DNA from 2 places in the Allobosea sp. 01N443 genome. Region 1 is predicted to be linked to the other one. Evidence: riboswitches for the same ligand, from Rfam matches in the RefSeq annotation. Region 1 holds a riboswitch; the other holds the start of a gene.
What was found. Region 1 has a riboswitch for thiamine pyrophosphate ahead of thiO (glycine oxidase ThiO). Riboswitches for the same ligand answer to the same signal wherever they lie in the genome.

Region 1 (3,887 bases):
ATGAGGTTGCCTCCAGACAGGGGGTGAAGCGCGCCTGGCCGAATGACGCGGCCGGACCCGTGATGCGATTCTCGACGAGGAGTTGCTCGATCGCGGCTGCCGTGACGGGGGCGAGCAGATAGCCGTTGCGGTGATGGCCGGTCGCAACGAGCAGGCCCGCTATCCCCGTCTCACCAAGGATCGGCGCATCGTCGATCGAGGTCGGGCGGAAGCCGGACCAGATCGCCTCGACCGGCATCTCCTCGATCGAGGGCAGTGCGCGCCGGGCGCCGTCGAGCAGGGCATAGACGCCGCCAGCGGTCACGCTGTCGTCGAAGCCGCGTTCTTCCATGGTGGCGCCGACGAGGAGAGTGCCGTCGCTCTTGGGAGCGAGATGCACCTGCTCGGTCCAGACGACACGCGCGAGCGTGCCGGTCTCGGGCGTGCTGCGCAGGGCGAGTGACTGACCCTTGAGCGGGCGGACGGGGATGTCGAGCCCCTGAAATCGGGTCCAGGCGCCGGCGGCCGCAATCACGATCGGGGCCTTGCAGAGCCCGCGCGGCGTCGAGACGCCGAGAGCGCGGCCGCCGGCCAGCTCCGGCTCGGCCTCGCAGGCTTCGACCAGGTGCCCTCCGGCCGCGAGACAGGAGCGTCGTAGCGCCGCCATGACGCGCGGCGGATCGACCTGATGGTCGGCCGGGCAGAGAATGCCGGCAACGACCGAGGGCCTCAGCCCGGGCTCGCGTTCGCGGCATTGCGCCCCGCTAAGCCATGCAGCCTCGACCTCGGCGCGCCGCTGCATGTCATGGCGGAAACGCAGGCGCTCGACCTCCTCACGCCCCAGCGCGACCAGCAGGACACCGTCCCGGCGATAGTCGACGCCGAGCCCGCTCTCGGCTTCGAGCTCGCGCGCAAAACCCGGCCAGAGCCTTTGGCTTTCGAGCGCCAGTGGCAGCTGCTCCTCGCCGCCCGGCTCCAGCTCGGCGGCCGCGGCCAGCATGCCGGTCGCGGCAAGGCTTGCCCCTTGCCCGATCGTGCCACGCTCGAAAACGGTCACATCGAGCCCGCGCCGGGCCAGCCGCCAGCCGATGGACAAACCGATCAGGCCGCCGCCAATGATGGCGATATCGGTGGCGGCCGGCGCCTCGCAGGCGACGGGCCCGGAAGCGTCGCCAGATCGGCGAAGGGTGGTGTGTGGCGGGCCTCGCATAGGCAAACTCCTCGCCCGCTCGGGGAAGGAGATCTGGCAGCCCTTCGGCTGCCGGCAAGTGCCGCGACGCTCCATCCCTCCGCCGGTATGAGCCGGATCAGGTTCGAAGGATTTCCGCGCGCCTCTCCGGGGAACACCCGGTCTGCCAGCGGTTTCTCAGCCCCTTGCCGGGGATCTCCTTGGATCCGCGCAGTCTGGAGCCGGGGCGGCAGCGAGGTCAAGGCCAATCAGACACGAACGCCGGGAGGACCCCGGCTGGCGGGCCAGGGGCCGGGAATCTTCGCCGGTCCAAGGCGCTGCTGAGGCACCTCGCCTGCCGCCATTCACCCGCGCTCCGCTTCCGCTGCCGGCACGCGCGGCCAGGCGGGCAGCTTCACGAGGGAGCGCTCCGCCGGCCATGCCAACAGCCTGCATTGTCCGTAGCGCCCAAAGCAGGCGCGACGGCGGAACGTTCCGGTCCATGAGCCGTTGGACCTCTACCGCCGCGACAAGAAGGCGGTTCAGGAGAAGCCCAGTGCCTACAGACGCGGAAAAGCCGGTTGTTCTCGTTGTCGACGACGAGCCGATCATCAGGATGTATGCGGCCTTGCTCGTCGAGGAGGCCGGTTACCTCGCCGTCGAGGCAGCGACCGCCGACGAGGCCCTGGCCATTCTCGAGCAACGCGACGATGTCCGCATCCTCTTCACCGATGTCGAGATGCCGGGCTCGCTGAACGGCCTGCAGCTGGTCGAGGTCGTGCGCGAGAAATGGCCGCCGATCGGGCTGATGGTGACCTCGGGCCATGTCCGGGTCGACCCTCAGAAATTGCCTGAGCGGGCCCGGTTCTTTCGAAAACCCTATACCGAGAGCGAGATCATCAGGACGCTGAAATCCTTGCCGGCCAGCGCCTAGGCGCGCCTGACCGAATGGGCGCGAAGGAAACGGCCGATCCCCGCGCCGGGGCGGGATCGGGGCAGAGCCCAGGAAACGGGCTTGAAACGGGCTTTCCGTGCCCGACGGAGGGCTTGCATCCTTCGTGATGGCGCCGACCGGATATCCCGAGATCTGCAACTCGCCCGCGCGCAAACCGGTGAGGCACTGCGCGCAACTCGTAAACCAGCTGGAGAACTGGTAGGATCGCAGGTGGGCGACGCTTTCCGATTGCTGGGCGGACACAGCCATGCGGAAGTTCGATTACTACGACACCGTGCTGGTACCGTGGTATTCGGAAGATGACTTTCCTGCCTTGCTGGACATGGTCGGCAAGGACCCCAGGATCCCCCGCTCCTATCCCGAATGGAAGCGCCAGTTCGCTGCCGCGACGGAGCTGCTTCTGGCCAAGGGCAAGACCGTCCAGATCATCACCGTTCGCCTCGCCGAGTATCTTGAGTGGCTGCAAAACACCCATCGCAGCAACACGGTGGCGGCACGCCTGCGCTATCTGAAATGGCTGGCCACGCAAAACGGCCAGAGGGCGACCGTCCTCCCCGTGCCGGCAAGGGTGCTGTCCGACGCAGGTGGCGAGGGCTAGCCGCACAGGGTTCGCCCCTGCCAGGTCCAAGGGGCCTGTCTCCGTCATGCGGTCGCGCCTGGCAGCGAGCGCCTTTGGCGCCCCCATAGGAAACAGGCAATGGCGGCTGCTTGCACCACGGCAGCGACCGCAAACAGCGCTGCCCCATCGAAGCTCGACAGTCCGGTTGGCGACAGCGTCCGCAGAGCGCCGAACACGGCCGGCGCAAAGGAATAACTTGCCTGTCCGATGGCAACGATCAGTGGAACGACGCGGGCAACGTCTGCCTTGCCGAATTCGACCTGTGCGATGAGCGGTGGCAGGGATGTGGCATTGCCAATCCCCGCACCGAACAGAATGACGCCCATGATCATCAGCGTTGCGTTGGCATCGCCCGCGATCAGGAAGGTCAATGACCCGCCGATCTGGACCGCATAGCTCGCGCAGGCGACGAGGCGGCGGTCCGCCGAGGCAGGCATGACGAGGCCGACCACCGTCCTGCCTGCGATCGCGGCGATCGTTGCGCCGCCCATGGCCAGCCCGGCATTTTGAGGCCCGATCGCCGGGACGAGCAGGGAGAACAGATGGGCGAGAAGGCCGATCTGGGCGAACAGACCCAACGCCATCCCTGCCGCCAGCGTCAGGAAACGACGGTCCCGCCACAGCGATCCCTTTGGCATGGCCGCCGCAGCCGAAGCGCTGACCGCAGCCGGACCTGCGTCTGGCCGAATGCCGTCAGGAAACTGGCTCAGTCGCTCGGGAGTCTTTGAAAACACAAAAATCGACAGGGAGAGAATAGCGGCGATCATCGTCACGCCGACCACGATCGCCGCCTTGAGAAAACCGATGGCGAGGATGAGAGCGACCCATAGAGGTGAGAAAATCACGCCGCCGATACTGGCTCCGTTATAGGCCATCGAGAGAGCCGCAGGGCGAGAACTCACGAACCAGGGGGAGATGATCGCATTGACGGCTGCGGCGCCCATCGCAACCCAGCCCACGCCGCTCAACAGAGCTGCGCAGAAGAGTTGCCACGGCTCGCTGGCCATCGCCCAGCCGACGACCCCGGCAGCAAGCAAGGCCGCCCCGAGAGCCGTCACCACGGGAACACTCAGGCTTCGATAGAGGCGCGGCAGATTGGCGATGACGACCGCTCCGACCAGAAAGTGCAGGGTGACAGCCGCTGAGACCAAGGCCACCGACCAGCC
Region 2 (2,661 bases), on a different contig from region 1:
CCCGCTCAGCCGCCGGCAGCAGCCCCGCTCGCCCCGCCCCCCGGCGGTCGCGCGCCCGGCGCAGTCCCGCCGCCCGTTGCACCGCCGCAGCCGGGCCAGACGCTCGCTCCGCCTCCGGCCGGCCAGCCTCCAGCCGCTGGACCCGGGCAACTGCCCCCGCCTGACCGGCAGGGCCGTCGCGGTGGCATCGGCCTCGGTGGCGCGGCTGCGATCGGCCTTGGCGTAGGCGTACTCGGCGGCATCATGGCGACGCAGGGCGCGACGCGCCTCGACGATGTCCGCGGGCGCCGCGAGGAGCGCCGCGAGGGCGACGTCACGATCATTCGCGAGCCCGGTCGCACGATCATCCGCGACGACGACCGTGCCATCATCCGCCGCGACGAGACCGAGCGCTTCCGCGACCTCGGCTGGCAGGGACGGACCGAACGGCGCGGAGACGAGAACGTCACCGTGTTCGAACGGCCGGACGGCAGCCGCATCATCACCGTGACCGACGAGGATGGCCGCCTGATCCGCCGGACCCGGCGCATGCGCGATGGCGATGAGATCGTGATGATCGACAACACCCGCCGCGATCGGCCGGATATGCGCTTCTCGGACGAGGTCGTCGTGCTGCCGCCGCCGCCGCTGCCGATCCCGCGCGAGCGCTATATCGTCGACGCCGAGCAGGCCGACCAGCGCCTGATCTATGAGACGATCACCGCCCCGCCGATCGCCGCGATCCCGCGCCGCTACACGCTCGACGAGGTCCGCTACTCGCCGGACCTGCGCGCCCGCATGCGCAGCGTCGATATCGACACGGTAACCTTCGAGACCGGGTCCTGGGAGGTCACCCCCAACCAGGCGCAGCGGCTCTCGGTGATTGCCGCCTCGATCAGCCAGGCACTGCAGCGCGCGCCGAACGAGGTTTTCCTGGTCGAGGGCCATACCGACGCCGTCGGCTCGGATGTCGACAACCTCTCGCTCTCGGATCGCCGGGCCCAATCGGTCGCCGAGATCCTGACGCGCGATTTCCAGGTGCCGCCGGAGAACCTGACGACGCAGGGCTATGGCGAGCAGTATCTCAAGGTGCAGACGCAGGAGGCCGCCCGCGAGAACCGCCGCGTCACGCTCCGACGCATCACCCCGCTGCTGGCCGGGCAGAATCAGCCGCAGTGAACCAATAGAACCGGCGCGGCGGGCGACCGTCGCGCCGGTCTCCCCGGATCAGGGGATTCAGGAATCAGCAAGCTCTCCGGCTTAAGACCTGTCGTAAGGAGAGTTGAGATGAGTGAGACAACCGTCGCGATCGCGCAGGGCTTTGCCGCAAGCCAGGCAGCCTCGACCCGCCAGACCTTGCAGACAGCGATGGTGAAGCAGCAGGCGACGTCCGACCAGGCGCTCGTGGATATGCTGCAGCAGAGTGCCGAGTCCCAGAAGGCTACTCTTGCCGCTGGCCAGGGCCAGAACGTCGACATTCTCGCCTGAGCCCGGCATTCCGGCGCCGCATGGCAGGGCCGCATCCCGCCCCTTGCCGGTTGCGTTCAAGAGCCGCCGGCCCTAACCTCCGCTTCGTTCCGAGGGGTGCTCGCAAGAGCTGAGATGGCGTCCAAAGCCGAACCCGTCGAACCTGATCCGGGTCATACCGGCGGAGGGACTGGAACGCGGCGTGCGCCACACGTGTACCCGCAGACAGCAACTGGACCGCTTCTAAACCCGGATCTCCTGAACCTTGGACCAAGGAGGAGATCCCATGAACGCCCACACCAAGCCCCAGAAGAATACCGTCAAGGCTGCCCCTCAAAGCGTGACGACCGGACCGATCATCGGCTCGCGCAAGATCTATGTCGCGCCGCCGGACCATCCCGAGATGCGGGTGCCCTTCCGCGAAGTTCAGCTCACCACCGATTCCGAGCCGCCGGTCCGGATCTACGACCCGTCCGGTCCGTTCACCGAGAGCGATGTCACGATCGACCTGAATGCCGGCCTGCCGCAGCCGCGCCGCRCCTGGCTCGATGCCTCCGGCTTCACGACCGTGCCCGGCCGCGCCGTCACTGCCGCCGATAACGGCCATATCTCGCCTGAACAGCTCGTTCCCGCCTGCCCGGCCCCACGCCCGATCCTCGAGGCGAAGCCCGGCCAGATGGCGACCCAGTACGAGTTCGCCAAGGCCGGCATCATCACGCCCGAGATGATCTATGTCGCGCATCGCGAGAATCTCGGCCGCGCCGCGATGCTCGAAGGCGCACGCGAGCGCCATGCCGATGGCGAGAGCTTTGGCGCCTCGGTTCCGGAATTCGTCACCCCTGAATTCGTGCGCGAGGAAATCGCCCGCGGCCGCGCCATCATCCCGGCCAATATCAACCACCCCGAACTGGAGCCGATGGCGATCGGCCGCAATTTCCTGGTCAAGATCAACGCCAATATCGGCAATTCGGCCGTGACGTCCGGCGCTGCCGAGGAGGTCGAGAAGCTGGTCTGGGCGATCCGCTGGGGCGCCGACACGGTGATGGACCTGTCGACCGGCCGCAACATCCACAACATCCGCTCCTGGATCCTGCGCAACTCGCCGGTTCCGATCGGCACGGTGCCGATCTACCAGGCGCTTGAGAAGGTCGGCGGCGACCCGATCAAGCTCGACTGGGAGGTCTTCAAGGACACGCTGATCGAGCAGGCCGAGCA

Region 2: linked by a shared signal. The riboswitch ahead of thiC (phosphomethylpyrimidine synthase ThiC) and the one ahead of thiO (glycine oxidase ThiO) in region 1 are both predicted to bind thiamine pyrophosphate.

The regions. Positions count from the first base shown of each region.
Region 1 is NZ_JBFTRC010000112.1:3,194-7,080, forward strand. Features, by position in the region: gene thiO (glycine oxidase ThiO) at 1-1,189, opposite strand, end outside; gene thiS (sulfur carrier protein ThiS) at 1-2, opposite strand, end outside; TPP riboswitch at 1,247-1,379, opposite strand; gene AC1DRP_RS23410 (response regulator) at 1,704-2,081, shown strand; gene AC1DRP_RS23415 (hypothetical protein) at 2,350-2,700, shown strand; gene AC1DRP_RS23420 (MFS transporter) at 2,745-3,887, opposite strand, start outside.
Region 2 is NZ_JBFTRC010000002.1:219-2,879, forward strand. Features, by position in the region: gene AC1DRP_RS00995 (OmpA family protein) at 1-1,158, shown strand, start outside; gene AC1DRP_RS01000 (hypothetical protein) at 1,267-1,467, shown strand; TPP riboswitch at 1,550-1,654, shown strand; gene thiC (phosphomethylpyrimidine synthase ThiC) at 1,733-2,661, shown strand, end outside.